DNA from 4 places in the Bacillus sp. FG16 genome. Region 3 is predicted to be linked to each of the others. Evidence: riboswitches for the same ligand, from Rfam matches in the RefSeq annotation. Region 3 holds a riboswitch; each other region holds the start of a gene.
The links. A riboswitch is a leader RNA that binds a small molecule or an ion and turns the genes downstream of it on or off. The one in region 3 is predicted to bind thiamine pyrophosphate.
Positions count from the first base shown of each region.

Region 1: it holds a riboswitch for thiamine pyrophosphate, as region 3 does, so the genes downstream of both, thiC (phosphomethylpyrimidine synthase ThiC) here and ACODS7_RS15705 (energy-coupled thiamine transporter ThiT) in region 3, are expected to answer to the same signal.
Region 2: it holds a riboswitch for thiamine pyrophosphate, as region 3 does, so the genes downstream of both, tenA (thiaminase II) here and ACODS7_RS15705 (energy-coupled thiamine transporter ThiT) in region 3, are expected to answer to the same signal.
Region 4: it holds a riboswitch for thiamine pyrophosphate, as region 3 does, so the genes downstream of both, thiM (hydroxyethylthiazole kinase) here and ACODS7_RS15705 (energy-coupled thiamine transporter ThiT) in region 3, are expected to answer to the same signal.

Region 1 covers NZ_JBMDKC010000018.1:36,991-45,243, reverse strand. Annotated here, with positions in the region: gene ACODS7_RS09330 (transposase) at 459-728, opposite strand; partial or broken gene ACODS7_RS09325 (L-lactate permease) at 774-845, shown strand; TPP riboswitch at 917-1,032, shown strand; gene thiC (phosphomethylpyrimidine synthase ThiC) at 1,145-2,905, shown strand; gene ACODS7_RS09315 (arsenic transporter) at 3,160-4,518, opposite strand; gene ACODS7_RS09310 (cytochrome d ubiquinol oxidase subunit II) at 4,889-5,914, opposite strand; gene cydA (cytochrome ubiquinol oxidase subunit I) at 5,907-7,262, opposite strand; gene ACODS7_RS09300 (hypothetical protein) at 7,517-7,666, shown strand; gene ACODS7_RS09295 (hypothetical protein) at 7,758-8,253, shown strand, end outside.
Region 2 covers NZ_JBMDKC010000076.1:1,294-9,546, forward strand. Annotated here, with positions in the region: gene ACODS7_RS22895 (DUF3965 domain-containing protein) at 1-782, shown strand, start outside; gene ACODS7_RS22900 (hypothetical protein) at 1,023-1,355, opposite strand; gene ACODS7_RS22905 (SH3 domain-containing protein) at 1,361-2,515, opposite strand; TPP riboswitch at 2,785-2,896, shown strand; TPP riboswitch at 2,957-3,060, shown strand; gene tenA (thiaminase II) at 3,146-3,841, shown strand; gene ACODS7_RS22915 (ABC transporter ATP-binding protein) at 3,810-4,559, shown strand; gene ACODS7_RS22920 (ABC transporter permease) at 4,559-5,311, shown strand; gene ACODS7_RS22925 (ABC transporter substrate-binding protein) at 5,308-6,309, shown strand; gene tenI (thiazole tautomerase TenI) at 6,320-6,940, shown strand; gene thiO (glycine oxidase ThiO) at 6,933-8,042, shown strand; gene thiS (sulfur carrier protein ThiS) at 8,059-8,253, shown strand, end outside.
Region 3 covers NZ_JBMDKC010000039.1:11,026-19,278, reverse strand. Annotated here, with positions in the region: gene ACODS7_RS15750 (YitT family protein) at 1-47, shown strand, start outside; gene ACODS7_RS15745 (DUF4247 domain-containing protein) at 344-1,162, opposite strand; gene ACODS7_RS15740 (DUF4178 domain-containing protein) at 1,175-1,681, opposite strand; gene ACODS7_RS15735 (DUF350 domain-containing protein) at 1,703-2,107, opposite strand; gene ACODS7_RS15730 (PspA/IM30 family protein) at 2,336-3,001, opposite strand; gene ACODS7_RS15725 (lipoprotein BA_5634 family protein) at 3,405-3,983, shown strand; gene ACODS7_RS15720 (FeoB-associated Cys-rich membrane protein) at 4,027-4,197, opposite strand; gene feoB (ferrous iron transport protein B) at 4,214-6,202, opposite strand; gene ACODS7_RS15710 (FeoA family protein) at 6,199-6,426, opposite strand; TPP riboswitch at 6,621-6,722, shown strand; gene ACODS7_RS15705 (energy-coupled thiamine transporter ThiT) at 6,809-7,480, shown strand; gene ACODS7_RS15700 (sensor histidine kinase) at 7,688-8,253, opposite strand, start outside.
Region 4 covers NZ_JBMDKC010000047.1:21,600-29,852, forward strand. Annotated here, with positions in the region: gene ACODS7_RS17745 (PTS transporter subunit IIBC) at 1-68, shown strand, start outside; gene ACODS7_RS17750 (endonuclease/exonuclease/phosphatase family protein) at 73-864, shown strand; gene ACODS7_RS17755 (YhgE/Pip domain-containing protein) at 1,170-4,031, shown strand; gene topB (DNA topoisomerase III) at 4,071-6,260, opposite strand; TPP riboswitch at 6,566-6,678, shown strand; gene thiM (hydroxyethylthiazole kinase) at 6,751-7,560, shown strand; gene thiE (thiamine phosphate synthase) at 7,575-8,234, shown strand.

The DNA.
Region 1 (8,253 bases), on a different contig from region 3:
AGAAGTCCGATAAAAAACGAGTGGTGTAGAATATTTCTATTAATCATTCGTTTTTTATTATATTTACATATATTTTTTAAAAGAGGATTATAGACGTTCTGAAAAAAATTAATTATAACAAGAACGGTGTTCGTGCTACTATCTACGGTTATTTTTTGTACTAAGTCCCCCTTTAACTAACAAGATAACAAAAAATTAACATATTAAGGAAATAATGTTACGATAAATGTAAGAGATTTCTCTTTGAGTTTTAGCTCTGAATAATAAAGATAGTTAAATCACTAAATGGAGGAGCAGGTCAATTTTGTTCCTTGTATAGTAAATTGTTACCTATCTCTATTGCAGGTTGTATGGCAGGTAACAGTAGCAGTTGTAGCGAAATGCAGCAGAGACAAAGGCTCTTTGTCAAACGGGACTGATGAATGTATTTAGCAAGTAAAAAATGGTTCTTTCCGGAGTTAGTTGAAAAGTCTCATTCTCTCCAAAAGTAGAATCTTTGTCCGCAATGTGGAGAATTTGTATCGACCATACATGATTCTTTTAATAAGCTTTAACTTGTTTATGCTCCCTTCGGCAAGACCATTATTATTCTCATAAGTTACCGCATTTCTGACAGCTTCAATATCCCGGGCTAATCCATTCGTAAAGCTCTTAAACTCTTGTATATTAGTATTCTTAATTTTTTTAATACAATGGTCGAGATTCTCAACACTCTTTGTGGTGAAGATGTTTTTAAACTCCCATGTTAAGTTATAAACTATTTTTACAATAGGGTGTTCTTCGTAATTATTGTTGGTATTATGACGTATGTGCAGGCATATTATTTAACGTGGATGATTCCATAAACAACAAAAGAAATAAACTTTGCATTTTTCAGATTATCGTGTATGATGGGAAAGTATTGAAAATTAAATCAGTGATAAACTAGGGGTGCCTAACGTATGCGTAGGCTGAGAGAGAAGCGCGTGAACTTCTTAACCCTTTGGACCTGATCTGGCTCGTACCAGCGTAGGGAAGTTAACGGCTTTACATAATGATGTCTTTATGAGCCAGGTCCTTATTTTTTTATGGACCTGGCTCTTTTTATTTTGGCATGCGCTGGCCATATCTCGTCCTTGTCACGAACAGGGGGGCAACAAAATTTATGAAACAATCTGTTTCAGCTGAGCAAATTGAATTGAAATCGAGTTTACCAGGGAGTAAAAAAGTATATGTGAATGGACCACGAGAAGGTATGAAAGTGCCGATGCGTGAGATTGAACAAAGCGAAACGAATGGCGTTCCAAATCCGCCAATCCGTGTGTATGATACGAGCGGTCCTTATACAGATCCTGCGTATAAGGTCGAGTTGGAAAAAGGTATTCCAACACCGCGCCACTCTTGGATTATGGGGCGTGGTGATGTAGAAGCATACGAAGGGCGCGAAGTGAAACCAGAGGATGACGGTGTGAAAGTGGCTTCGAAGCATACATCTGTTTTCCCGCAAATGGATCGCCAGCCGCTTAGAGCGAAGCAAGGTGCAAACGTTACGCAAATGCACTATGCACGTAATGGCATTATTACGTCTGAGATGGAATATGTTGCGATTCGTGAAGGTGTAGAGCCGGAGTTTGTTCGTAAGGAAATCGCGGAAGGCCGTGCCATTTTACCAGCGAATATTAACCATCCGGAAGCAGAGCCGATGATTATTGGGCGTAACTTCCACGTGAAGGTCAATGCAAATATCGGAAACTCTGCTGTATCTTCTTCTATTGCAGAAGAAGTAGAGAAGATGACGTGGGCAACGCGCTGGGGTGCGGATACGATTATGGATTTATCTACAGGTAAAAACATTCATACGACGCGTGAGTGGATTATTCGTAACGCGCCTGTACCAGTTGGGACTGTACCGATCTATCAAGCGCTGGAAAAAGTAAACGGAATTGCAGAAGATTTAACGTGGGAAGTATATCGTGATACGTTAATTGAGCAAGCTGAGCAAGGCGTGGATTACTTTACGATTCACGCTGGTGTATTGCTTCGTTACATTCCAATCACGGCAAAGCGTACGACAGGTATCGTTTCACGTGGTGGTTCGATTATGGCACAGTGGTGTTTATTCCACCATAAAGAAAACTTCCTATACACTCATTTTGAAGAGATTTGTGAAATTATGAAGCAGTATGATGTTTCGTTCTCTCTCGGAGATGGATTACGTCCAGGTTCGATTGCAGATGCAAATGACGAAGCACAGTTTTCTGAGCTTGAAACACTTGGTGAATTAACCAAAATTGCTTGGAAACATGATGTGCAAGTTATGATCGAAGGACCTGGACACGTACCGATGCACTTAATTAAAGAGAATATGGAGAAAGAACTTGATATTTGTCAGGGCGCGCCGTTTTACACACTTGGGCCACTAACGACAGATATTGCACCAGGTTATGACCATATTACATCGGCAATTGGAGCTGCGATGATCGGTTGGTTTGGAACGGCGATGCTTTGTTATGTAACGCCGAAAGAACATTTAGGTTTACCGAATAAAGATGATGTACGCACGGGTGTTATTACGTACAAAATTGCAGCGCATGCGGCTGATCTTGCAAAAGGGCATAAAACGGCTCATCAGCGTGATGATGCACTTTCAAAAGCACGTTTCGAATTTCGTTGGCGCGATCAATTTAATTTATCTTTAGATCCTGAACGTGCGATGGAATATCACGATGAAACATTGCCAGCAGAAGGTGCGAAAATGGCTCATTTCTGCTCCATGTGTGGACCGAAGTTTTGTAGTATGAGAATTTCACATGATATTCGTGAATATGCGAAAGAAAATGATTTAGAAACGACAGAAGCAATTGAAAAAGGGATGAAAGAGAAAGCGAAAGAATTTAAAGACACTGGTAGTCATTTATACCAATAACACGTTACACCTCTTTACTTGATTGATCACACTGTAGTACCTAACTTAAATATAGAAGAAGCCCGCTTTGCTAAGACGGTAGCAAAGCGGGCTTCTGTCGTTTATCCCGCTATTTGTGGGCAGTAAGACCCCCTCCTCAAAATTCAGCGGAAGCAAAGAAGTTAGGTCGGGGTCGGGCTGCCCGTAAAAGCCCGATTGGTTTAACTAATAATCAGTGGGGGATGAACAAAACCCGCACTGATTAAAGTTTCACTTTATAAGGCGAAGAAGAGGTGTACCCAGTAGTATAAGAGGAATAATGTGACGACTGTTGTGAGAGGAATAACGATAAGGGATACACTTAAATAGTCTTTCCATTTTACTTTAATTTTGTTTTGTTTCAGAATATACATCCAAATGAGTGAAGCGAGTGTACCAATTGGTAGTAATAGTGAACCGATGTCACTACCAATAATGTTTGCGAGGTAGATAGTTTTTAATGTGACTGGGTCTAGTCCCATTTCTGTTAATGTGATTGTACCAATCATAAGTGCAGGATGGTTATTGAAGACGTTAGAGAGGAGGGAGACGAGTCCACCCATTGCAAAGCTAGCATAGAGTAGATGTTGACTTACAACTGGTTCAAGCCAATTTACAAGCGCCGCTGTTAATCCTGCGTTGTGAAGCCCGTAAATAATGACGTACATAGAGAAAGCGAAAATTAAAATGTGCCACGGTGTCTTTTTCAAAATATCGACAGGGTTTGTTCGTAAGTAGTACCATCTCCAGATGAGAAGAACGAGTGAACCGAGTACAGCAACAATTTCGATTGGAATCGATAAGAAGGATGCAACGAATAAAAGGCAGCGCATAAGGAAGACGAAACCTAATACTTTTAACATGAATTTTGTACGCTTTTGTTTCGTATCAACAGAATTATTTCCTTTTAGTGGATGGAAGTTTTTCGTGAAGAAAATTTCTTCAATATCATATGAAGAAACAGGTAATTTTTTCGGAAGTTTTTTCTTTAAAACTGTATACATAAGCCATGACATAAATAATAAGCCTAATGTTGCAGGTACAAACATCATAGCAGTATGCATATAAAGAGTCATATGGACGATGTTTAATGCGATTAAATTTACGATATTACTTACACCAATTGGTGCACTAGATGCCGTAGCGATTAAAGCGCCACTTAATAAATAAGGAATTTGCTGATGAGGTTTTAATTGAAGATTTTTTAGAAGAAGAATTAAAATTGGAGTTGTAATTAAAATACTACCGTCGTTATTAAATAAAAGAGTCATAAGAAAACATAGTAATTGAATATGCCAGTATAAACGGTGACCAGAACCCTTTGCTAAATTTGCTAGTTTTGCTGCGGACCAATGGAAGAAGCCGAAGCTTTCTAATATAACGGCCATAACGATGGTCGCTAATATTGTTATGGAGGCACCGCCAATTTTACTTATAATGTCCATGACGTCTGGTTTTGACACAAGTCCAGTAATCAGGATAATGCCAGCACCGATTGCTGCTGGCCATGCCTCATTTAAACCACGAGGCCGCCAAAAGATAACAATCATCGTTAAGAAGAATACAATAATAGTAATCCATATTTCAATGCTCATATTTTGCCTACCTTTCTATTTCCCCTTGAACAGATGTAGCTTGTCTCAAGTTTATATTGGTAGTATATTCAGCAAAAAATAAGAAGAACTAGACGTATAACGAGATGAAGCGAATATGTGTTTTTCAAGCTAAAGGACAAGTGTCACTAGTAGTGAAATAACTATTGTGATAGGAGTCTATAAATTGATTGGGTGGTAAGGTAGTAAATGAGACTTATATCGGTGTAACTGAAAATATATCAGCGATTATTGAAATATATCGGCGCAACTGAAAATATATCAGCGATTATTAAAATATATCGATTTACCGACAAAACATGAAAAAGGAGTCTATCCCAAAATACCTTTTGGAACAGACTCTAAGGCTATATTATTTTTCCTTCAAAAAAGTACGATCCTTCAAGAATAAATTCCAGAAGAAAATAAATCCTGGTAATAAAATTGCAATCCCAATTGCGTATAGAATGAGAAGTGCATAGAACGTTTCTGTCGTTGTAAAGCTTGTAAATACAGTTACGTCAGGATAAATAATATACGGTAAATGCGCGACGCCGTAAGCGTAGCTTGCAAATGCATATTGAGCGACGACAGCTAAAACGGCAATGCGAGGGTATCCTAGTGTATTGTACTTTTTGTTTGTCCACCAAAGGGACGAGTATCCGATAACGAATAAAACAATAGAAACTGTAAACCACGGGAATTGCTTTATTAATCCTTGCATAAGCCAATGTGTTTCTGGATCCATTACAACGAGGGCAATGATCGCCGTAACGAGCGTTGCAGGACCAAGGATGATGGCATTTCTTCTATAAATTCTATACGTATCTTCTGAACTTTGTTCTCTCGCAAAATCAGCGAGAAAGAGAGAGGAGAGAAATAGTTCAGACGTTATTCCGAAGAGCATATAGCAATAGATAACTGGGCTAGAAAGAAGTTTTCCATACAGGAGTACTTCTTTCCCTTCAGACATTGTAATATAGGCTCCCTCTGTAACGGGTAAAACGGTAATTAATAGTGCTGGAATTAAGAGACCAGTAATACCTGAAATAACCCGAAGAAGGTACTGATATTTCGGCAAGGAGTAAGCAAACACCATAAATGTACTACGTACTGCAACGAGCACTAAAATTAACATAACTGGTACGAACATTACTGTCGCAAGGGTAAAGGCCGCTTTCGGAAAGAAGCCGAGAAATGCGACAACGACGAAAACAAGAAACGTATTTGTTACTTCCCAAGTAGGTGATAAGTACCGATTCGCAAGTTTGGCAGCGAGCGTTGGATGTTTTGCGTATACCATGCCCCAAAAACCAGCGCCAAAATCGATGGACCCTAATATACTGTATACGAAAATAAGGGCCCATAAGATGATGATTGCAATACTTTCCTCATGCATGAGAATCGCCTCCTTGGTGTTGTAAATCATTCTTTAATGGATGTCTTCTAAAGAATGTCCGTAGAACAAAGACTGTTAAAATAGCGAGTCCAATATATAAAATGATGAACAAAATAAATAAAGGACCGACGAAATCAGCGCGTGTAGATGCATCGACGGTACGCTGCATACCATAAATTGTCCATGGTTGACGACCGCTACAACTGAAAATCCATCCGAATTCAATACCGAGCATCATAATTGGTCCGCATGCGGCAGCCCCCCAAAGTAGCCACTTCGGTAGTTCTGTTCCCTTTTTTCGGTAAACGAAGTACCAATATAAGAGCGCAATTGCTGCAACTGCAAAGGTAAACGCAGCAGTGCCGACCATTAAGTTGAACAGTGTATGTGTATAAAATGGTGGCCATGTTTCTTGTGGGAATTCCTTTAAACCTTTTACGACAGTGTTAGGGTCTAGTCCCACTAATAAGCTAAGCATGTTTGGAATTTCAAGTGCATAGTTTAGTTCAAGTGTATTAGGATCCACAACTCCGCCAATGGATAGCGGTGCGTGTGATGTCGTTTCAAATAAAGCTTCAGCAGATGCAAGTTTTTCAGGTGAGTGTTTATGTAAGGCAATCGCTGATTCATGTCCTGAAAGCCACATCGTAGCGCCTGTAATAAATGTAACGACAAGCCCTAATAGTAGCCCTTTTTTATGATAAGCAATTTCACGTGTACTTAAATTTTTCTTCAATAATTTAAATCCAGCGATAGAAGCAATGACAGCCGCACCAGTTGCATAAGCCGTAATAACGACATGGAATGCACTTGTGCCAAAACTCGGATTAAAGAAAGCTTTCCACGGATCAACGTTAAAAACAGATCCATCTGGATTCATTGAAAAGCCTGCCGGTGTATTCATCCATGTATTTGCTGATGTAATGAGCACGGCGGATGCCGTGGCACCAAGCATGACGAAAAATAGCGAGATTAATCTCATAAATGGAGGAAGTTTATCAGCTGCATATACGTAAATCGACATGAATAAAGCCTCCAAAAAGAAGGCGAAAATCTCAATTTGGAAGGGAACAGAAATAACTTGCCCGACAATTTTGGCAAAACCAGGCCAAAGAAGTGAGATTTGTACACCAACAATTGTTCCAGTTGGAATTGCTACACCGAGAAGAATAGCAAACGCCTTTGTACATCTTTTCGCCATAATGGCATAGTCGGAGTCTTTCTTCCAGTGATAGAGTACTTCGCTTATAAAAATCATCAATGAAAGTCCGACACCAAGTGTTGCAAAGATAATGTGGAATGCTAATGAAGAACCAAAAAATGCTCTTGCTAATGTTACCGTATCCATATGTAAACTCCTCTTCTTTTTTGCCATTATTTTCTGATTGAATTGGAAGATTTATTCAAAAAAACTACCAAAAATATATATGTATTTAAAAAGTGAATATGATAATATAATGTTGTAATATTTTGAATAGAAAGAAATAAATAGTTGCTCATGTTTTGTTTGTTTTTTGCGCAGGAATATTTTATAATCTTTTATGCGAACATAAGTTCTGTTTTCGGAATGAAGAAGTTTATGTGAAATGGAGAGGGTGTTTTATGTATCCTGAAGTCATTAAAAAGATGGCATTTTCAAAAGAGCATAGAGATTTATTATTGAAGCTATATAATAAAGAGATTACACGTCGTGAATATGATCGACTTGTACAATCGCTATATAAACCTTCTAAAGAGGTTTGCGGGGGATAGAAATGTGGGAGACAATCTAATAGATTGTCTTTTTTAAATTTATGTATGTTCTGATAAAATTAAGGTTAGCCTTACTAGGGAGGTGAAAAGATTGCGGAAACGTTTATATATAGGGATTGGAGTTATCTTCTTAATCGCTTTAGGTGGAATTGTATTTTGGTCAGCTTTACAAGGAAACCGTACAGAAAATTTTATTTTAAGACATATGGTGAATGAAAATGGAACGCTTGCCACGTATCGTTTAGTAGATACTAAGGCAGGTACGGGTGAAGCAAAGGGACGTGAAGCTTTATCAGAATCGGCGGGATTATGGTTACAATATACACTTGATAAAGATGACCAGGCGTTATTTGATGAGCAAGTAAAGGTTATTCAAGATAATTTCGTATATAAGAATCATATCGTTTTATGGAAACTCTCTGAAAAGGGAGAGAGGCAGTCAGCTACAAATGCACTTATAGATGATCTTCGTATTATAGAACAATTATATCGTTCTTATGAAATGTATAAGGAAGAGCGTTATAAAAACCTTGCTGATCAATTAAGTGATGCTGTACTTCGTTATAATAAAAAAGATAATTATTATG
Region 2 (8,253 bases), on a different contig from region 3:
TGACGCAATCAGTTGCTTTAAACTATTTAATTATTAAATATCGTATCGGCGAATTGACAGATAGAGATATTAAAATTTGGGATAGAGTTAAATTTAATGAAAAATGTATAACAGATTGTAAACATTTATTATCTCATAAAGAAGTATTGGAATTTACATTCTTTTATATGTGCAAGAGAGCAAAATCATTATCAAAAGAGCAATTAAATAGTGATATGATGAGTTTAGCAATGTATTGTAATACTTTTGTATATGATTTATATACACATGATTTATTACGGAAATATCGCAAGTGTACAGATTTCCTATCATATTATGGGCCTAGTCAGGCAGTTTTAGCATGTCAAAGAGCTGTATTATCTCAAATTTCCGATCGCTTAGACCCGTTAAAGACAACTCATGTAGATGATTATTTATATGTGATGAAAGAAATGATGGAGCATATGACGATAGGAGTAATGGATCGATATGGTCATTTTATTGGAAAGCTACTATCTTATGTGCCATTTTTCGAAATGATACAAGTTCCACAGCATGCATATTATTGTGAAGAGTTACTGTATATTTGTAAGGGCATTGAATATAAAGAAGAAACACTACGCAATTATATATTTATACAATTACATGATTGTTTACCATCATTCTTTAGGCTATTTCTTAAAAATAAGCGTTACGCAACGATTCATGATATTCTTTTCTATTGGTGCGATGATGAACAACGAATGAGCTTAGAGAAAAAATATAATTTGAGCTTTATTTATGAAAAATATGCTTGTGGATAAACAATATTTTCGATATGAAAAATTAATATAAATTAAAAAGGATCTCCGGTTTATGTGAGATCCTTTTTTGTTAGTAAAACAAGGAGAAAGTGATTAAGACAAGAAACAACATTCCATATAGGAGAAGTTGTGCGGTGTAACTTCCTTGTATACCAAAAAAAGTATTAGCTTTTTCATACAAATTCAATATGTATTTTATTGGAGTATCTTTGAAAGATTGGTACACAGTGTCTCCTCTTTCTAAGCTTCTTGTTTTTGTTTTTGGTTATAAGGGACATTAATATATCTAGCTACAAATAACAAAACAGCCATAAAGAATATTGGAAATACAGTAGATAAATAAAAGCCATTACTAATTATATTTGTTATGAGAGCACTCAAAAGAAAAATAGCATTATAAATATGGGCAATTTTTTGTTTTAGTTGTACTTGAAATGATTCCATCATAATTTCTAATGCAACAAAAGCAATAATAATAGATAAAAATACAATGTTTGTATTGTAAATGATTAAACAACAGATTAAACCTAAAAAGGCTACGTATTCAATTATAAGAGGTATATTGCGTGGCATACAATTTACCTAACTAAATATGGCAGTGGATTTACTGCATTTGTTTTTTCAAAATTCCATTCTCCATTATGTAATTCAAAATGAAGATGTTGCCCGTATGAATGACCTGTGTTTCCCATATGACCTACTAATTGTCCAGTTTGTACTTGATCACCAGTTTGTACAGTGCGATCCTTCATATGGGCATAAACAGTTGTATATAATTTCCCATTGATTTGATGCGCAATGAACACAACATTTCCATAGCTAGCTGAATAATAAGATTTCACAACTTTACCTGCAGCAGCAGCTTGGATAGAGACGTTCCCTGGAGCGGCAATATCTATACCATAATGCATTTGTTCCCAGCGTATATCAAAGGTTGAGCTAATTCTTCCTTGAGCAGGGAATTTGAAAGCAGCTGGAATAGATGAAGGTTGCTCTGTTTTAGCTTGTGGTTGATTTTGTACTACATAGTGTTTTGCTACATATCCGTATCCTGTGCCAAAACGAATTTTATACCAAGTTCCTACAGTTTCTACTACTTGTACTTGTGTACCGTTTTGTAATGAACCGAGTAGAGCGCTACTTGTACTAGTGTTGCTACGTACATTCAGATTAGGTGTTGCAACAGTATATTTTGTATTATTTTGAACGGTGATTCCTTTTACTAAGGGCTGTGAACCATTAGAAACGAATGCTTTTTGTACGTAACCTGTTTGGCCATTGTGTGATATTTTATACCATTCGCCTTGATCTTCTTGAACGGTAATGAACTTGCCATTTGGTAATACATCTAAAATGGAAGATTCTAAATTAGGTTCAGAGCGAACGTTTAATGCATTAGCATTGACGATGTATTGATCATTAGATTGAAGTTTGTTTTTTAGTAAAATAGCATCTTTTTGTACATAACCTACTTTATTATGAACAGATACTTTATACCAACCATTAGTTGTTTCAAGGATGTTCACTTTTGTATTAAAGCGAATTGTATCAATTGATGTGCTTTTTACGTTATCTTTTGTATGTAATGCTACTTGATCGACTTTGACATACCCAGTTTTAATATTAGATAATTGTTCAGCGTTTGCTTTTTGTACATTTGTTTCACCCATAGAAGGAAGTAAAGAAGCAATCGCTACAGTAGTTGCTGTTAAAGCAGTAGCTTTCATATTCATGGAATAGAGACCTCCTCTAGTTGTATAGTTGTAATTTTATTATAGTATAAAGATATAATATAGTGGGTGTATTCACATAAATGTAATATGAAATCAATATAAAAATAAATTTTTTGAGGATAATGATTCCTTTTTATACAATTAATTGGGGTTTTATTTTCTAAAATAGAATGTATGTATTTTATAACTTCAATATTTTGTTGATAATTAAGAAAATTAAAACAGTTGATGATGTCTTATTAGGGTGTTATACTGACAGTGATAATTTTATAGTTTGCTAGGAGAGCTGGTGTTGCCAGCTGAGAGTAGGCCGTAAGCCTTTGATCCTTTTTATTACCTGATCTAGATTATGCTAGCGTAGGGAAGCAATTCGGACACTAACAATGAGTCCCCGTTTCTTTGCGTATAGAAACGGGGCTTTTTTATTTGAAAATTTCATATTGAAACCACTAGGGGTGCTTGATTTGCTGAGAGAGGAATAATCCTTAACCCTTATAACACCTGATCTAGGTAATACTAGCGAAGGGAAGTGGAACATCGAATAAATGTATAATTTTATTTGCTGTAACCACTTCTTATATATAGAAGTGGTTTTTTATTTAGATACATATATTGAAAGGGGATAGAGAAATGAAATTTTGCGATAGATTATTAGAAACTGTGCAACCAGTTTGGGAGATGAGTCATAATCATCCGTTTGTAGTGGGTATGGGAGATGGCACGTTAGAAAAAGATAAATTCCAGTATTATATTATTCAAGATTATTTATATCTGCTAGATTATGCAAAGTTATATGCGATTGGTGTTGTAAAAGCAACGAATCCACAAGTAATGGGAAAGTTCGCTGAACAAATTGATGGAATATTAAATGGCGAAATGACAATCCATAAACAATATGCAAAAAGACTTGGAATTTCTATAGAGGAGATAGAGTCTGCGAAACCATCTGCTAAAAATTTAGCTTATACAAATTACATGATGTCTGTATCTCAAAATGGCACACTTGCGGAATTAATAGCAGCGCTTCTTCCTTGTATGTGGAGCTACTGGGAAATTGGAAAGCGTTTAAATGATATTCCTGGAGCAAGAGATCATGAGTTTTTTGGTGAGTGGATTCAAGGATATAGTTCGGAAGAATACGGTAATCTTTGTATTTGGTTAATAGATTTATTAAATGAAATGGCAGTTGGAAAGTCTGAGAAAGAACTAGATAGATTAGAGGAGATTTTCTTATATTCCAGTCGATTTGAATATTTATTCTGGGATATGTCCTATCGTAAGGAGATGTGGGGATTTGAGGAGCAAGAACATACTACAGTTTCATAATGTTTCTTTTCATTACGATGAGAAACCAATCATCCATGAATTAAATGCTTCTATACATGAGAAAGAGTTTGTCAGTATTATCGGACCGAGTGGATGTGGGAAAAGTACTTTATTTCGCCTTATTACAGGCCTAGAGAAGGTAAGTACTGGACAGATAGAACTGACAGAAACAAAGCACCATCCTGTAGGGTATATGCCGCAAAAAGATATGCTTTTGCCGTGGAGAACAATTATTGAGAATGCCGCCTTGCCGCTAGAGTGCCAAGGTGTACAGAAGAAAGAAGCACAAGTAAAGGCAAAGGAACTGTTATATAAATTTGGTTTACAAGGATATGAGACAAAACATCCGAAAGATTTATCTGGTGGTATGAGGCAACGCGTATCTTTTATCCGAACTTTATTAACGGGCGGGGAGATATTGTTATTAGATGAACCGTTTAGCGCGTTAGATGCTTTAACGAAGGCCTCTTTACAAGAATGGTTGTTTGAACAATGGCAAGAGTGGGAAAAAACAATTTTATTCATTACTCATGATGTTGAAGAAGCGTTATTTCTTTCGAACCGAGTTTTAGTAGTGGAACAGCAGCCGATAACGACTTTGACTGAGCGGATTGTACCGCTTGATCATAACAGAACACGAAAAGATTTATATAAACCGGAAGTGTTAGCGCTGAAAGATGAGCTTCTTAGTATGTTACAAAGGCAGGTACTTGTGTGATGAACCGATTGAAAGAATTAGTTCCTGCTATTACACTTTCTAGTATTTTACTTGCTGTGTGGGAAATAGGAGCAAGAATTGTAGATGAGATGTATATTTTACCGTCACCGTCTGCGATTGTAATGAAGATATGGAAACTAAAAGACATATTATTTACGGTTCATTTACCTGCAACGTTATACGTCGTTTTAATAGGTGTTGTGATTTCTATCGTATTAGGTGTAGGGCTAGCGATGTTAATGAATGCGAGTACATGGATGGAAAGAGCATTTTATCCATTATTAGTTGCTTCACAAACGATTCCGATTACTGCGCTTGCTCCGTTATTTGTTTTATGGTTTGGATACACAATCTGGAGTAAGGTTGTTGTCACAGTTTTAATTACGTTTTTCCCGATTGCGGTCAATACATATGATGGACTGCGTAGTACGAAAAAAGAATGGGAGGAGCTCTTAGTTACATATGGAGCAACGAAAAGAGATATTTTTCTTAAACTAAAGTTGCCGTCTGCTCTTCCTTATTTTTTCTCAGCTTTAAAAATTGCAGTTCCGCTTAGTGTTATCGGAGCAGCAATTGGAGAATGGCTCGGTGCACAAGCTGGACTTGGATATTTCAGTAAGAGAATGATGACGCAGTTAGATGGAGCTGGCGTATTTGCACCCATTGTATTGTTATCATTATTAGCTATTTTCTTCGTCGTACTTATTTCCATATTAGAAAAGAAATTCATTAGTTGGAGGAAGCATTCATGAAATTTTTAAAGCGCATCTTTGTGTTTACATTATTAATTGCAATGATTGCAGGATGTTCGAGTAATTCAGCATCAGACAAAAGTAAAAAAGAGAAAGAAATAACAGTCATGTTAGATTGGTATCCAAATGCGGTACATAGCTTTATTTATGCAGCAATTGAAAAAGGATACTTTAAAGAAGAAGGTGTAAAGGTAAATATTAAATTCCCTTCTAATCCGACTGATCCATTAACATTGGCAGCAGCAGGGAAGGTGACAGTTGGCTTGTATTATCAGCCAGATGTTGTTATGGCAAGAGCAAATGAGCAAATTCCAGTGAAATCAATTGGGGCTGTCGTACGTTCGCCATTAAATCATGTCGTATCGCTGAAATCAGCGGGCATTCAATCACCGAAAGATTTAGAAGGAAAAACAGTAGGATATTCTGGAACACCTTTAAGTGAGATGTATTTAAAAACGATGGTAAAAGAAGCTGGTGGTAATCCTGATACAGTGAAAGTAGTTGATGTTGGATTTGATTTAGTACCAGCCTTAATTACGAAAAAAGTGGATGCGGTAACAGGGGCATACATTAATCATGAAGTACCGGTTATGCGTCATGAAGGCCATGAACCAGCTTACTTTAATCCAGCTGATTACGGAGTACCGAACTATCATGAGCTTGTGTTTGTAACAGGTGATAAAACGTTGAAAAAAGATAAAGAAGCGTTGCAAGCTTTCTTACGTGGTACGAAAAAAGGCTATGATTTCATGAAGAAAAACCCAGATGAAGCATTGAATATTTTATTAAATCATCAAGAAAAAGAAAACTTCCCACTTGTGCCAGAAGTTGAAAAGGAAAGTATGAAAATTTTATTAGAGAAGATGGAAACGAAAGATGAGCCATTTTTATCAGATTCAAAAGAATCTTGGGAGAAACAAAATAAATGGCTGAAGGACAAAGGAATGACGAAAGAAACTGTCCCAGCCGATGAACTATTCGAAAATATTTTAAAGTAGGCGAATGAATATGAAAAATGAGCTCCACGTAATCTCAAATGGCCATATGCCATTCGAAGAGTTAGTGAATGTAGCGATGCAAATTGAGAGTGAGATTGATTATTTGCATATTCGTGAGCGTGAGAAGAGTACGAAGGAGTTATATGAAGGTGTGGAAAGTCTTTTAATGGAAGGCTTTCCGGCTTCTAAAATTGTCATAAATGATCGAATTGATATTGCAATTTTATTAAATATTCCTCGTGTTCAACTAGGGTATCGAAGCACAGATGTAAAGTCAGTGAAAGAAAAGTTTTCGTATTTGCATGTCGGTTATTCTGTGCATTCGCTAGATGAAGCGATAGTAGCATTTAAAAATGGAGCGGATTCACTCGTTTATGGTCATGTATTTCCGACAGATTGTAAAAAAGGTGTGCCAGCGAGAGGGCTTGAAGAAATTTCAGACATTGCAAGGTGTTTATCTATACCGATTACAGCAATTGGAGGAATTACTCCAGAAAACACAGTGGATGTCCTTACTAACGGTGTAAGCGGTATAGCAGTTATGTCTGGAATAGTAAGTAGTAGTAACCCGTATAGCAAAGCTAAATCTTATAAGGAATCAATAAGAAAGTGGGCGGAAAAACATGTGTGAGAAGTATGATGTAGCGATTATTGGTGGTGGTGTAATTGGTAGTTCAGTTGCACATTTTCTAGCAGAAAGAGGACATAAAGTAGCGATTGTAGAGAAGCAAAGAATTGCATCGGAAGCTTCGAAAGCAGCTGCTGGTTTACTTGGTGTTCAAGCAGAATGGGATGCGTATGATCCGCTATTTGAACTTGCTAGAGAAAGCCGAGCTATATTTCCACAACTTGCAGCAGTTTTACGTGAAAAGACGGGTATTGATATTGGATATGAAGAAAAAGGAATTTATCGTATTGCTCAAAATGAAGATGAGAAGGAAAGAATTCTTCACATTATGGATTGGCAGCAAAAAACAGGTGAAAATTCCTACTTTCTAATGGGAGATCATGTGCGGGAAAAAGAGCCGTATCTATCCGAATCCATTATAGGAGCAGTATATTATCCGAAAGACGGTCATGTTATTGCACCAGAGCTTACGAAAGCATTCGCACATTCTGCGGCAATGTCAGGTGCTGATATATATGAACAGACAGAAGTGTTTGATATTCGTATTGAAAATAATAAAGTGACCGGAATTTTTACGAGCGAAGGTATTGTCACATGTGAGAAAGTCGTTATTGCAGGAGGTTCATGGAGCACGAAGTTACTCAGTTATTTTCACCGCGATTGGGGTACATATCCAGTTAAAGGAGAAGTGGTTGCGGTAAAGAGTAGAAAACAACTTTTAAAAGCACCTATTTTTCAAGAAAGATTTTACATTGCTCCAAAGCGCGGTGGGCGTTACGTAATTGGGGCAACAATGAAGCCCCATACGTTCAATAAAACTGTGCAGCCAGAAAGTATAACTTCTATATTGGAGCGTGCTTATACAATATTGCCAGCTTTAAAAGAAGCGGAATGGGAAAGTACATGGGCAGGATTAAGACCACAATCGAATCATGAAGCTCCTTATATGGGAGAGCATGAAGAAATAAAAGGTTTATATGCTTGTACTGGGCATTATCGAAACGGTATTTTATTAAGTCCTGTTTCTGGTCAGTATATGGCTGATTTAATAGAAGGAAAGCAAGAAAATCATTTGCTAGATTCATTGCTTTCTAGAAGAGTTTAGAAAGGGGGATGGAAGTTTGAAGTTAAAAATTAATGGTAACCAACTTGAAGTGCCAGCGAGTGTAAAAACAGTAGCTGAGCTACTTACACATTTAGAACTAGATAACAGAATTGTTGTAGTAGAGCGTAATAAAGATATTTTACAAAAAGATGATCATACAGATACATCTGTTTTTGATGGAGACCAAATTGAGATTGTAACTTTCGTAGGA
Region 3 (8,253 bases):
TAGCAGAAGTAAAAGGCGGTAATTTCAAGAAACGTGATATTCATTAATCGTTATGTAAAAGAGGGTATGCCAAATTTTGGCACACCCTCTTTTTATTATTAAGTTGCTATAGTTGTCAGTTTTTGTCGGTAAGTCGATATATTTCAATAATCGCTGATATATTTTGAGTTGTGGTCGATATATTCTAATACTCGCTGATATATTTTGAATTACGGTCGATATATTCTAATACTCGCTGATATATTTTTACTTTCCCCCCTTATGCCTAGATCGCACCATCTAAAAGGAATTAATCCCCAGAAAAAAAAGACCAAAAAGCAACTCACACTTTTCGGTCTCTCTACTATCTTCTCTTCGTAATTTTCCCTGAACCACCAACCCTTGTTTTCGGGGGTGATGTATTTCTTGGCGGAGTTTTAATAGAAGATTTCGGCTTCACATCTGATCCGCTTGAACCGCCTGGTGTTTTTGTAATTTTACCTTTGCTTCCAGTAGAAGGTGGAGGCGTCGTATTATTTCCTTTTTCAGTAATACTTCCCTTATCACCTACTGATGGTTTCGAATCTACATTATCGCCTCGCTTAATGATAGACCCTTTCCCTTCCTTCGTAATTGGAGGTGGGGTTTTCTTTTCTTCTTTCGTAGGTGGTCTCTCTGGAATAACTGGTTTATGATTTTGTCTGTCATTATATCCTCGATAATCACCGGGCGATGATTTTCTTGAACCGAATATATCGTTTAATATGCTACCCATAATATATCCTTGCAAGAAGGACGGTTGGTAATTTTGACGGACAAATTCTTCATTACTCACTTCAATTAACGTATCAGATGGTTTCTCTTTATCCTTTTGAAGGTTATACATTTTATCCGAATAAACGAGAAACATTTGATTTTCGTCTTCTTTAGATGCTTGTTTCGGTTTCCTTTCGGCTATAAGTTCCTTCGCGACTTCAGGAACTGACCGATTGGCGGCCCTATACACGTAAGATTCTTGTTTACCTTCCTTAGCAACAGATTCAAGTGGATAACGGTCTTGAATCGACTTTGTCTGCCCGCCTTGACAACCTGATAAGGCATAACCAGCAACAACAAGTAATGTAACGATAGCAAGTATAGGGATCACAAACGATTTAATCATGGTAAACAATCGGTTTGACATGATTACGCCCCCTTACGTTGCTCTTATAATTTGTACATCAGCAGGAATGATTGCTTCTCCCTCATACATCATTGTACGACCATTTTGCCATTCAATACGCAATAATTTTCGATTATCTGATTGGAATTCCCAGACGTACTGTTCCTCTGAAGCTGAGAATGGTGTTTTCCCCATCACAACAACACGTCCGGTATATTGTTCTTCCATATGGTACTCTGTATCATCCATTTCAATTGTCGTCGGAATTTCCTCAATTGAATCTAAGCGACCATCAATTGGTGTATATAATTTGTAATACGTATTTTCACGATCTTCAATTTTTAAATAACGAATGTCTTTCCCGTCTTGCAGTGTTAAAACAATTTCCTTGCGAGAATGCATACTCGTTTTCCCAGTTAATTCGTACATGACTAATGAAACTTCAATCATATCACCAGGAGCTAACGTTAAAAGACTCTTTTCCGGCTTCGGTGGCTCTGGGCTTTTCATTATATTTTTAATTCGTTTAAATAAACTCATGATCTACCCCTCCTTTTCTCTTTATAAACAAGCACCTAAAATAAGTGCACCAACAATATGTAATGATCCGGCTAACATCGCATGTGCAACGCTACCTTCTTTCGTACCTTCTTCTAAATCAAGACCAGACATTTTCTTTAATACGAATTCGATAAACATTTCTACCACTAATAAAATAACGAAAGAAACTGCTGATGCAAGAAGTGCTTGCCATAAATCATTTGCTTTCGTTATCGATTGAGATAAAATGTACCCTTGTGCAAATAATTTCATAATAAAACGAGTTGTTACAGCTGTATTTCCATTTTTGATTTCTTTTAAATCATTGTATTTTGTAAAAATCGAATCAACCCACATAATTGCAAATAAAAGTACTGCACTCGCTCCAGTCCATACAAGCATGGCAACTACATTCATCCATGTCATTGCAAAACCTCCTCTAAATATAAAGTGAAACTTTAATCAGTGGGGAGGTGTTCATTCCCCGCTGATTATTAGTTGAACCAATCGGGCATTTACGGGCAGTAGATCTCCCCCCACCTCTCTGCTTTCACAAAAAGTAGAGGTGGGAGTCTTACTACCCGTTAATGCGGGGTAATAGAAAACCGACATGAATTTGTTTAGACATGTCGGTTCATTTGTCTCTATTCTATATTATTTCTCATACTGCTTCATAATACGGGCTAATTCATCATCAACAGCAGAATTTTTGTTTAAGCTTGCGAATTCATCATCTAATGATTTTTCTTTCTTATAAACTTCACCGCTTGCTTCCGCTTCAGCCTCTAATTGAAGAGCTTTTTCTTCCATACGGCTTAAACCAGCTTTTGCTGAATTCGAATCAAATCCAGACATCGCCTGATTAATATTCTTCTGTGCTTTCGCTGCATTTACACGTGCTACAAGTGTTTCACGTTTATTTTTCAGCTCTGTTAATTGCTTGCGCATTTCTTCTAGCTTAAGACGCAGATTATCAGCAGCAGCTTTATTTTGCTCGTAGCTTGCTTTATACTCATTCATCTTTTGCTCTGCATTTTGTTTTTCTTCTAATGCACGACGCGCAAGATCTAAGTTATTAGCTTGAACAGCCATATGAGCTTGCTCTTCACGTTTTTTCACAAGTGCTTCTTGCTCTTCAAATAATATTTTGAATTTCTTCTCAAGCGCGATTTGAGCTGCTACACTTTTCTCAGCTTCTTGTACATCCGCTTGCATATCGCGTAAATATTGATCCGTCATCTTAACTGGATCTTCCGCTTTTTCAATTAATGAATATACATTCGACATTGTTAAATCTCTTAATCGTTTAAATACAGACATCTAAATTCCTCCTATGATATACCTCATATTTCAAATTCACTACTTGGAAAACTGAAAAATCTCCCTTTACAGTAAAGAATATTCATTTTTACAGCCTATGTGTTTATTATAACAAAACTAATATGTCCTTACATGTTATTTCCAAAATACATCCATTATAATATGACATTCTATATACAATATTGTATTTCTAATATATTCTCATTACCCCTCTTTGGAATTAACTTACTTTTGTGCAATTTCACTAAATTACATAAGTGTAATGTTACTGTAAGCTAACTCGATAGTTGCATTCCGATATTTCTTATACACTAATACCAGAAGCAACAAATAAGCTTCTTCACTTGTAAGCAATAATACAAAAATTGTATTTACTATAAAACATATAAAAGGAGAAATCATCATGAAAAAATTAGTAGGAATCGGATTAGCAGCAGCAATTTCATTCGGAGCATTATCAGGTTGTTCTTTATTAGGAGAGAAAGCGAACGGTTTTGTACTGTACGGCTCAGAAGAACAAGTTCAACAAATTACAGATAAAAACAAAAAAGAAGTGAAAGAAAAAGACTTCTATAAAATGAAAATGACAACATTAGATGGTAAAAAAGTTCTTGTAATGGATAAGAAAACTGGTGAAGAACTAATGAAAAAAGAGTTACTTAGCAAAGTTGATGAAAAAGACAACACGAAGCCACTTGATAAATTACCAGCTGTAACAACAGAACAAGGTGTATTATTTGCAAAAGAGAAAGTAGAAAATGCTACACTTGATGGAGCGAAATTAAAATATGAAGGCAACACAATTATCGGAAGTGGACGTGCATATACAGATATGTATGCGATTGTCGATGACGCAACTTACAGCAATGTAAAAGGTGATGAAAAATCTGTAGGTGTATTAAAATTTGATAAAGACCCGAGTAAAGAATTCCCTGGTTACAAAGGCGTAGAAGCTTCTCAACTTGTAAAAATTAAAAAGTAAAAAGTAAAACAAAAAAGCTTTGCGAAATTCGCAAAGCTTTTTTCTATTTATTATGAGCAATTTGCTCCATATCCGGGCTACAAGTTTGCGACTGACATGACTTATTTAAAGAACATGCCGCGCATTTTCCTTTTTTACTTCTCTTTACAAAATTAACTAACGTATATGCTGCATAACCAAAAATGATAGCTCCAATTATAATATTGACCATCATCACAATACATCTCCTTCTAGAATCCGAGTAGGGATCCAACTTGGTATATAATGAGCGTTAATACATAAGCAACTACGAGTGGATACACGACTGAGAAAATCGTCCATTTCGCTGATCCTGTTTCACGTTTAATAACAGCTACGGTCGCTAAACACGGAACATATAATAAAATAAAGAACATAAATGCATAAGCTGATAATGCTGTATAATGTGCTCCCATTACATTTCCAAGCACATCTTCTTTAACCGCATAAATAATTGCCATTGTAGAAACGACAACTTCTTTCGCTAAAAATCCTGTTAAAAGGGATGCCGCAGCTTGCCACGTTCCAAAGCCGAGCGGTGCAAATAATGGTGCGATAAATCCACCAATCATCGCTAAGTAGCTATCTCCCATATCAACGCCAAATCCTGATGGACCTGCATAATTTAATAACCAAATAACAACCGAACCACCAAAGATGAATGTACCAGCTTTACGAACAAATCCCTTTCCTTTCTCCCACGTGCTCAGCCATAACGTTTTCGCTTGTGGCACACGATAAGGCGGTAGTTCAATAACAAAAATAGATTTTTCCGCTTTTAAAATCGTAAGAGACATAATTTTTGTAACTAATAACGCAAGAACAATCCCTGCAACATATAAAGAAAATACAACAGTCGCCTGACTATGCGGGAAGAATACGCCCGCAAATAATGCATATACAGGTAATCGTGCTGAACAAGACATAAACGGTGTTACTAAAATTGTAAGTAAGCGCTCTTTCTCCTGTTCAATCGTTCTCGCTGCCATAATACCTGGAACGTTACATCCAAAACCGATAATCATCGGAATAAAAGCTTTTCCGTTTAAGCCGAAAAACTCCATAATTCTATCCATAACAACTGCAATTCGCGCCATATATCCTGAGTCTTCTAATAATGAAATGAAAAAGAATAGTGCAAAGATTTGTGGTACGAATACTAATACAGCACCAACACCGGCAATAATACCTTCTGTAACGAGTGCTTGAATAAAATCAGAAGCTCCAATACTTGTAAGTCCAGCCGTCACCCAATCCGTAAGCTGACCACCAAAAAACTCATCTAACATATCCGATAAAGGTGTACCAATCCACGTAAACGTAACCTGAAAAATAAAAAACATAACTGCTAAAAAGATTGGAAGTCCTAAAATTTTATGTGTAATTAATCTATCAATTTTTTCTGAAAAAGGAATTTTTCCTTCTTTCTCATGCTTCATAACATTTGTTTTTAACTTTTCAATATACGCTTCACGAGTTTTGTAAATGTGCTCTTCTAACGTACAATCAAGTTTTCCTTCTAAGCGAGATCGAATGGCTATGAGTTCCTTATAAATTGGTAATGCTTTCATTTCTTTTTCTACTACTTCGTTATTACTTAAAAATTGAAGAGCTAACCATCTCGGATGCTCGTAATTCACTGTCTCTAAAAGAGCAATTACTTCTCCAATTCCTTCATCCATTTGTACACCATATGAAATAAGGAATGGCTTTTTCTCTTTTTTGTCATTTTCTTTAAGAGTCGTAAGTAGTTCTTCACAACCTTTTCCACTTCTTGCAACGACAGGAACGACTGTTACACCTAATAGTTCTGATAATCGTTTTACATCAATGACAATTCCTCTTTGCTTCGCCACATCAACCATATTTAAACCAATTGAGACCGGCTTACCAAATTCAAGTAATTGCAACGTTAAATGCATATTTCTCTCAAATTGCGAAGAATCTACGATATTTAACATATGATTAAATTCTTCTGTTAATAGAAAGTTTGTTACAACACCTTCATCACGTGAAACTGGATTTAAATCATACACACCTGGTAAATCAATTAATGTTCCTTGTCTATCTTTTAATTTACCAACCTTTTTTTCTACTGTTACACCGCTCCAGTTTCCTACGTATTCATAAGAACCAGTAAGTGCATTAAATAATGATGTCTTCCCTGTATTCGGATTCCCTAGCAAAGCTACCTTATTCACGCTAATTCCACCTTTATCATTTTCGCGTCACAATGACGAATACTAATTAACTGTCCACGACACTCCAATGTACAAGGACCTTTGAACATCGCTTTCTGTTTCAAGCGAAGTTCGCTTCCTTCCGCAAGACCGAAAGCAGCTAGTCTACGCTTTAATAGCTGATCTAAAGACTGAATACTTTTTACTAACACTTTCTCTCCAATTTTAATATCTACTAAGCTCATAACCTTCCCCCTCAGAAGAGAATGATAATTATTTTCAAAAAAATTATACCACACCCAATTTCTCTTGTACTATACCCTTTTGCTTCATATTTATTAACATTTCGCTACAATTCTATTTCAATTATTGTCATACAGCATTTGTTTGCCATTCTCATCCATTTCGCTTACAATAAACAATAGCAAATAAAGAATCTCGTTATCACTGGGGGAGCCATGCCGCTGAGAGGGAACACTTCGTTCCGACCCTTCGAACCTGTTAGTTAATGCTAACGCAGGGATTGTGCAAACGTCCGAAATACATACCTCATTTTTATTTACGTATTTCGTATCCTCCTATGATATCTATTCTTTTTTGTACAACTTGGATTTAGGGGGAGACAACATGCGTAACACCAATTTACAAGCGATGATCGAATCTGCTATTCTTGCAGCCTTCGCCTTGGTCATCGATATTTTACCACTTTCAATCAAAATATCAGCAACAGGCGGTTCCATTTCATTTGCTATGATTCCTATTTTTATTATCGCATACCGCTGGGGCTTCAAAATGGCTTTCTTAGGAGGCTTAATTTGGGGATTATTACAAATTGTCGTAGGCGATGCCATTATCGTCACACCAATTCAAGTACTAATTGAATACTTCGTTGCTTTCGCATTCATTGGATTTGCTGGGTTATTCTATCGTCCAATTCAAAAAGCACTTTTAACTTCCAATAATAATAGCGAAGAGCAATCAAATTTAGGTAGCCGTAAAGACAAACCTTCATCAAAACAAAACCAAGGAAAGAAAGTAATTGGATACATTATCGTCGCTACTTTTATCGGTAGTCTAGCTCGTTACTTCTGTCACTTTATCGCTGGTATCATTTTCTGGGGACAATATGCACCAAAAGGCCAGTCGGCTTTCCTATATTCTTTAATATTTAACGGTAGTACAATGATTGGTTCCTATATTCTATGTACCGTTTTACTTATATTTTTATTTATCACTTCACCACGCTTATTCAAAAGCATCAGTGCTTATCAAATGAATACACAAAAAAAGGGCGCTTAATGAGCGCTCTTTTTTCATATCGTAATATTAATTAAAAATACAATAAATGCGCAAAAGAAAATAAATACCATTATACTTAGCCAATTGCTATGCACGGTTCATCGACTCCTTACATAACCTCATATTCTAAACAAATTATACTGATTAAAAATAAAGATTAGGTAAAGATAATATGAAAATAATTTAAAAAAACGTAGATCATATTTTCTACGCTTTTTTCGGTAAATAGAAATAAAATAACACACCATCTTCTGTATTTCCTGCCCCATATTCAGCATCATGTAGTTCTAAAATATTCTTTGAAATGGCAAGCCCAAGCCCCGTCCCACCTTGTGAACGCTGACGAGCTGTATCCACTCGATAAAAACGATCCCAAATTTTATCTAATTGTTCTTCTTCAATGTGAGTACCTTTATTTTCAATGCACACTTTTATACGATCCTTCTCATCTATTGTAGAAATAATAATATCTTCTTTATTTGGTGTATAACGTATGGCATTCGTAATGAAATTCACGATGACTTGTTCAATCCGGCCTTGATTTGCAATCACTTCAAATGAACATATATTTTTATGAATACGAAGCTCTTTTTTCTCTATTTCCACAGATAGATGTTCACATATGTCTTCAATTACTGTATCAATATAAAACGAAGCCTTTTTCATTTTATATGTACCAGATTCAAATTTAGCTAACTCAAGCATATCCAAAATTAACGTATCCATTTTGTCTACTTCTCTCTCCATCGCCTGAAAATAATAATCCTTTTTAT
Region 4 (8,253 bases), on a different contig from region 3:
TACAAGCGGTATATGGTCCGAAAGCTGACGTATTAAAGTCAGACATTCAAGATATGTTAGGTGCGTAATAATATGAAATTGCTAACTTTAAACTGTCATTCTTGGCAAGAAGAGAATCAAATAGAAAAGATAAAATACCTTGCTAAAGTAATTCAAGAAGAAGAGTACGATGTCATCGCATTGCAAGAAGTAAGTCAGTCCATACAAGCTGAAAATGTATGCGGTAACAAGAAAAAAGATAATTTTGGACTTTTACTATTAGAAGAGTTAAAAGCGCTACATGTAAAAGATTACAATATTACTTGGGATTTCTCTCATATTGGTTATGACGTGTACGAAGAAGGATTAGCGATTATAACGAAGCATAATATTATAAAAGAAGATACGTTCTTTATTTCAGAAAACGAGGATACAACGTATTGGAAAACGCGTAAAATTGTAAGTACAACAATTGCTTATAATGGTAAGGATATAACGTTTTATTCTTGCCATCTCGGTTGGTGGAATGATGAAGAAGAGTCATTCAAAGGTCAAGTCGATCGTTTGATGGAGCGTGTAGATAGCAATAAGCTCGCCTTCTTAATGGGGGATTTTAATAACAATGCTCGCTTGGAAGGCGAAGGTTATGAGCATATGATGCAAAAAGGGTTGTATGACACATATGAATTAGCAATAGAGAAGGATGAAGGAACGACTGTCCAAGGCGAGATTGCTGGTTGGGATGAAAATAAACATAATTTGCGAATCGATCTAATATTGTGTAACCAAAGTAAAAAAGTTCATTCTTCAAAAGTTATTTTTAATGGTACAAACAGAAATGTAATTTCAGATCATTTCGGTGTAGAGGTTCAATTGGATATATAATAGAAGAAATCCTCACAGAGAATAAAAGCTGTGAGGATTTTTTTTAGGAATACAAGTATTTCCAAGAGAAAATACTTGTATTTTTTATGACATTTCATATATATTTGTTATTATTGAATGTAAAACCGATTTGGTCATTTTGTATTCATACTTTGACTCACTTCGTTATATAATAAAGTAAGTGAAAGTTAATGGGAAAAAATAGTACGTTTTTGGTTAATACACGATGTAGAAAGTGATATAATTGCAAAATGCATGTATCATTTTCTAAAGAAGGAAAAATATATAATTAGGTGATAACTTCTATGAAACAGATTTGGCGTATTTATAAGACAGATTTACGGAATGTAGCCAAACATTGGGCTGCAATTGTTATTGTTTTAGGATTAATGATTTTACCATCGTTATATGCATGGTTTAACATTAAAGCTTCTTGGGATCCGTATGGAAATACAAAAGAGGTTCCCATTGCAGTTTCTAACCAAGATGCAGGTTCTAATTTAAGAGGGAAAGATATTAATATCGGGAAAGAGATTGTAGACTCCCTTAAGAAAAACAAAAATCTTGGCTGGAAATTTGTAGATGAAAAACAAGCAATTTACGGAGTTGAGCGTGGGGATTATTATGCAAGTATTACGATTCCAAAAGACTTCTCTGAAAAAATTGCAACTGTTCTGGATGAAAATCCTAAAAAACCAGAACTGGATTACTATGTGAATGAAAAAGTAAACGCGATTGCACCGAAGATTACAGCAAAAGGTGCATCAGGTATTACAGAAGAAATTAGTAAAAACTTTGTAAAAACAGCAAACGGTGAGATTTTTAAAATTTTCAATGACCTTGGAATCGATTTAGAAACAAACTTACCAAGTATCGAAAAAGTAAAAGATCTTGTATTTAAGTTAGAAGCGCAGTTCCCAGAAATGAATACACTTATGGATAAGGCGTTAGATGATGCGACTCGAGCAGAAGATGTTGTGAAAGTAGCGCAAAAAGAGTTGCCGGTTGTAGAAAGTGTAATAAATGATGGGCAGGAAGCATTGGCGAATTTAGATAAGTTCTTTGCAAGACAAGATCAAACATTAAAAAATGCTCCAGGGACGATAAGAAATGATTTAGTGGCAGCAAAAGGCGTTATGGATAGTGCAGATGCATTTACTGACTTTTTAATGAATCCAGGTGTAGAACTAAATATTCCTGACTTGTCTGGAATGAATGGATTACCTGAATTCCCAGCGAGACCAGATCTTTCTAAGTTGAATAGTGATGGTTATAAGAGTATAGCGCAAAATATTAATCAAACAGTAAATAATGTTTTAAGTTCATCACGTGCAGGAACAGCTTATGGGAAAAGTGTTTTAAATGGATTGCAAAATGGTCAGTTTGATCCAGAACAAGCAAAGAAAGATTTAAATGCGGTATCAGAACGATTACAAACTGGTACAGATGGTATTTCATATCTTATTAATTTCTTTACTGAACTTCAAAAATCGGCGACTACTGATTTTGGTCAAAGCTTTTTCCAAGGGCGAGTGAATCACTTAACTAATGTTAAAAAAGGTATGGAAAATGCAAATAACGGTATTAAAGATATTGTAAATGTTATTGGCAAAGGACAAGAAGTAAAGAAAGATGTAACAGATGTAGCGAATCAAAAATTAGATGCAGCAAATGGATTAATTGATCAAGCTGAAAAAGATTATAATGAAACGTTTGTAGCAGATTATAAAAAAGCAGTTAGCACAGTCGATCAAGCCAAAGTTGATGCAAATGCAGTATATGATAATGCAAAAGCAGATTACGATAAAGTAAAAAATGGTATTGAGGGTGCAAAAGCAGATTTACAGAAAGCAAAAGAAGATGTACAAAATAGAGGTATTAACGGTTTAGATTCAACGAAAGTAGCTTTAAATAGCTTAAATGGTCAATTCCAATCTGGAATCGGTTTAATTGATGATATGATTCCAGTTCTAGAAAGTACAAATAAGGTTTTAGCGGATGTAAATAGTGATAAAAACCTTAATAATGGAATCGCAAAATTAAACAAAGCGAAAAGCAGCTTACAAAAAGGTGTAGAGGCAACGAATAAGGGAATTACACTTCTTAACAATGGCCAGAAACCTACAAAAGATGTAATTGAAAGTATTAACAATGCTGCGAAGGGCGGATCAGCTCAATTAACAGATGTATTATCGACGTATGATTCAGAAATTGTACCTAATTTCAATACAGCAATTGCTCGTACAAAAGAGATGTCGAAAAATACAACTCAAATTTTAAATGATGCAGACAAAAAGCTTCCAGATGTTAAAAAATTACTAGAAGATTCATCAAAAGGCTTAGTAGACGGTAGAAAGAAATTAGTAGACATTAAAGCTGAAATGCCGGAGACTGAGAAAAAGATTAAAGGCTTAGCAAATAAAATTCGTGATTTTGAATCTGAAGAAGATATAAAAGACATCATACGCTTATTGAAAAACGATGTTGAAAAGCAAAGTGATTACTTTGCGAATCCAGTAAATTTAAAAGAGAATAAATTATTTGCGATGCCGAACTACGGTTCAGCGATGTCACCATTCTATACAGTGCTTGCACTATGGGTAGGCGCATTATTAATGGTTTCATTATTAACGGTAGAAGTGCATGAAGAGGGCGCGAATTATAAGAGCCATGAAATTTACTTCGGACGTTTATTAACATTCTTAACGATAGGTCTTTCACAAGCGTTTATCGTATCGATGGGAGATATATTCTTACTCGGTACGTACGTAGTCGATAAGTTCTGGTTTGTATTATTTAGTTTATTTATTGGTGGAGTCTTCGTTTGTATCGTATACTCACTCGTTTCTATTTTCGGAAACGTTGGGAAATCGATGGCGATCATTTTACTTGTATTGCAAGTAGCAGGGTCGGGCGGAACATTCCCAATTCAAATGACACCGAAATTCTTCCAAGCAATTTATCCGTTCTTACCGTTCACATACGCAATTAGTGCAATTCGTGAAACGGTTGGCGGAATGCTTTGGGATATCGTAATAAGAGACTTACTTGTGTTAAGTGTTTTCGTAGTAGTTATGATCGTTGCTGCGTTATTACTGAAAACACCAATTAACAAATCAAGTGAAAAATTTGTTGAGAATGCAAAAGGAAGTAAAATTATTCATTAAGAAAAAGGTTCCTACCGAGAGCGGTAGGAACCTTTTTGTTTAATCGAACTTTAATTTTTTTAATGCGTCTGCGAACGGGTTGTTTAATGGTTCTTCTTCTTTTTTCTGTTGTTTCATATATTTTTGAACGTCACGTTTATCAGCTTTGTTTCCAGATTCTTTTTTACGTCGCTCTTGGAATGTTGATAATTTCTCGCGATAGCCACATTTACATGCAAAGATTTGACCTGCACCTTCACCACGTAATTCTAATTTCTTCTTACATTGCGGACAGCGAGCGTTTGTTGTACGAGATACATTTTTACGATGACCACATTCACGATCTTGGCATACGAGCATTTTTCCCTTTTTGCCGTTTACTTCTAGCATTGGTTTGCCGCAGTCTGGACAAGACTTCGTTGAAATGTTGTCATGTTTATATTTTTTATCACTCGATTTAATTTCAGAAACAATTTCTTTCGTATAGTTCTTCATTTCCGAAATGAATACTTCTTTCTTGAGTTTTCCTTTTGCAATTGCCTCAAGTTTTTGTTCCCACTCACCAGTTAGTGTAGGTGATTTTAATTCTTCTGGTACTAAATCAAGTAATTGACGACCTTTTGATGTAATGTGAATATCTTTACCACGTTTTTCAATTAAGAAAGAGTTGAAAAGTTTGTCGATAATATCTGCACGTGTCGCTACAGTACCTAATCCACCAGTTGACTTTAACGTATCAGCAAGTTGTTTATTTTGAGTATCCATATATTTTGTAGGATTCTCCATTGCTGAAAGTAAAGTTGCTTCATTAAAGCGTGCAGGTGCTTTCGTTTGACCTGATGTTTGCATAATTAACTTTACAGTTAATGTATCGCCCTTTTCAATGCGAGGTAGAAGCTGCTCCTTTACGTCATCAGTTACATCATCGTCTTCAAATCGATTTTCGTATACTTCCTTCCAACCAGCATGTAAAATTGTTTTTCCGCGTGCAATGAACGTTTCACTACCAACTTTAGTACGTAATGTTAGTTGCTCGTATTCGAATGCTGGGAATAAAACAGCTAAGAAACGTTTTACAACTAAATCATAAATTTTGCGTTCTTTATCTGTGAATGCTGAGAAGTTAACGTATCCTTCTGTTGGAATAATCGCATGATGATCGCTTACTTTACTATCATCAACAAATGATTTGTTAGGTTTGATAGGCTTTTGTAATACTTTATGTGCGAAGGGACGGTATTCTCCAACACCACATGCTTTTAGACGTTCTGGAAGTGTTCCAACGATATCAGATGAAATGTAGCGTGAATCTGTACGAGGGTACGTTAGCACTTTATGCTGTTCATACAATTTCTGCATAATATTTAATGTTTCTTTGGCAGAGTAACCGAACTTTTTATTTGCATCACGTTGCAATTCAGTTAAATCGTAAAGACCAGGAGAGAATGATTTCTTCTGTTTCTTATCAATTTCCACAACAGTAGCATTTTGTTTATCTAAACTTTTTACAATACCATCAATTTTTTCTTTATTAAAACTACGGCTATTGCCATTTGTATCTTGCCAAGTAAGTTTGAGTTTCTCCATTGTTTGAGCTTCGATGCCGTAGTAAGTTTGTGCTTTGAAGTTCTTTATTTCATCCTCACGACTAGCGATCATAGCAACAGTAGGAGTTTGCACACGGCCGCAATTTAACTGGGCATTAAAGCGAGTTGTTAAAGCGCGAGTTGCATTAAGACCGATATACCAGTCAGCTTCTGAACGTGCAACTGCTGAAGCGTATAAATTGTCATAGGCTTTACCTGGTTTTAAATTTGCAAAACCATCTTTAATTGCTTTATCGGTTACAGAAGAAATCCATAAACGTTTGATTGGTTTATTTAGCTTAACTTTATCGATAATCCAGCGTGCGACTAATTCCCCTTCACGTCCAGCGTCTGTTGCTACAATAATTTCATTTACATCTTTTCTAAGTAGCTGACTTTTTACAGCATTAAATTGTTTACCAGTTTGTTTAATAACCGTTAATTTCAAACGCTCCGGTAGCATCGGTAAATCTTCTAAATTCCACTGTTTATATTTCACATCATAGCTTTCTGGATCTGCTAATGTAACGAGATGACCTAAAGCCCAAGTTACAATATATTTACTACCCTCAAGATAGCCGTTTCCTTTTTTATCACACTTCAGTACACGAGCAATATCTCGTGCAACGGAAGGTTTTTCAGCGATTACAACGCTTTTTGACATATTAAAAACATCCTTTCAAATTTCCATAAGTTAAATATAGCATACATCTTCTTGAGATTCAGTTTCGCTCCATATTTGAGCTGTTTTTAATGGAATGAACAAAACCCCCACTGATTAAAGTTTCACTTTATCCCGCATTAACGGGCAGTAAGATCCCCACCTCAAAATTCAACGAAAGCAAATAAGTTAGGTGGGGGAACAACTGCCCGTAAAAGCCTTCACTTTATCAGTTGCTCCTATATTAAATAGAAAAGTAAAGAACTTGTTATTTTACTAGAATAAGAGTAGACTTTGAAGTAGATGAATAAGAAACACATGGGAGTTTGTGGATACAAACTGAGAGGATGACTACTAGTCCGTCATTGACCATTTGAACCTGTTGGATAATGCCAGCGTAGGGAGAGTGTAAAAGCACATGTTCAGGCACTTTGCGTACGCGCAAAGTGTCTTTTTGTGTATCTCCCATCATTATAGTTAGGAGATGAAAAGGATGAATATGAAAGAAATTAGTAAAGTAGTGGATTTGGTGAGAGAATCTAATCCGTTAGTTCATAATATTACAAATGTTGTTGTAACAAATTTTACTGCTAACGGTTTGTTGGCACTTGGGGCATCGCCTGTAATGGCGTATGCAAAAGAGGAAGTAGCAGAAATGGCTAGCATTGCTGGAGCGTTAGTATTAAATATGGGGACACTTCGTCCTGAGGAAGTAGAAGCGATGTTACTCGCTGGTAAATCAGCAAATGTGAACAATGTGCCAGTACTATTTGATCCAGTTGGTGCAGGAGCAACTTCGTATCGAACAGAAGTTGCGAGACATATTCCGGCTGAAATCGATTTAGCAATTATCCGCGGAAATGCGGCTGAAATAGCAAACGTTATTAATGAGAAATGGGAAATTAAAGGGGTAGACGCTGGTACTGGAAATGGAAATGTTGTAAGTATTGCAAGGCAGGCAGCAGATGAACTAAATACAGTTGCGGTCATTACTGGAAAAGAAGATGTTGTTACAGATGGAGAGCGAACTGTTCTTATTCGAAATGGTCATCCTATTTTAACAAAAGTTACGGGAACAGGGTGTTTACTAACTTCGGTAATAGGAGCATTTGTAGCAGTTGAAAAAGATTATGTAAAAGCAGCAGTAGCCGCATTAACGTTTTATGGTGTAGCTGCAGAACTGGCAGCTGCTAAAACAGTAGAAAAAGGGCCAGGTAGTTTCCAAATTGAATTTTTAAATCAATTAGCGAATACAACTTCAGCTGATATGGAGAAGTATGGGAAGATTGAGGAGTTAGAGTAAGGGGGATGAAACACATGATGCGCATTGAAACAAAGAAAATGTCTAACCTATTACAAGTGTATTTTATTATGGGAAGCAATAACTGCACGAAGGATCCTTTAACTGTATTGAAAGAAGCGTTAGATGGTGGAGTGACACTTTTTCAATTTCGTGAAAAGGGGGAAGGTTCTTTAATTGGAGAGGATAGAGTGCGTTTTGCAAAAGAATTGCAGACTCTTTGTAAGGAATATAGTGTTCCTTTCATTGTAAATGATGATGTAGAATTAGCCATTGAATTAGATGCAGATGGTGTTCATGTAGGACAAGATGATGAAGGAATTACATCTGTTCGTGAAAAAATGGGAGATAAAATTATCGGTGTATCTGCTCATACAATTGAAGAAGCACGCTTTGCAATCGAACATGGAGCAGATTATTTAGGCGTTGGACCTATTTTCCCAACGAGTACGAAAAAAGATACGAAAGCGGTTCAAGGAACGAAAGGATTAGCTTATTTTAGAGAACAAGGAATTACAGTGCCAATCGTTGGTATTGGCGGGATTACAATTGAAAATACAGCGGCAGTTATAGAGGCGGGTGCGGAAGGTGTTTCAGTTATTTCAGCAATTAGTTTAGCTGAATCTGCGTATGAAAGTACGAGAAAATTAGCTGAAGAAGTAAAGAGAAGTTTGTAGGGAAGGACGTGTAGTATTT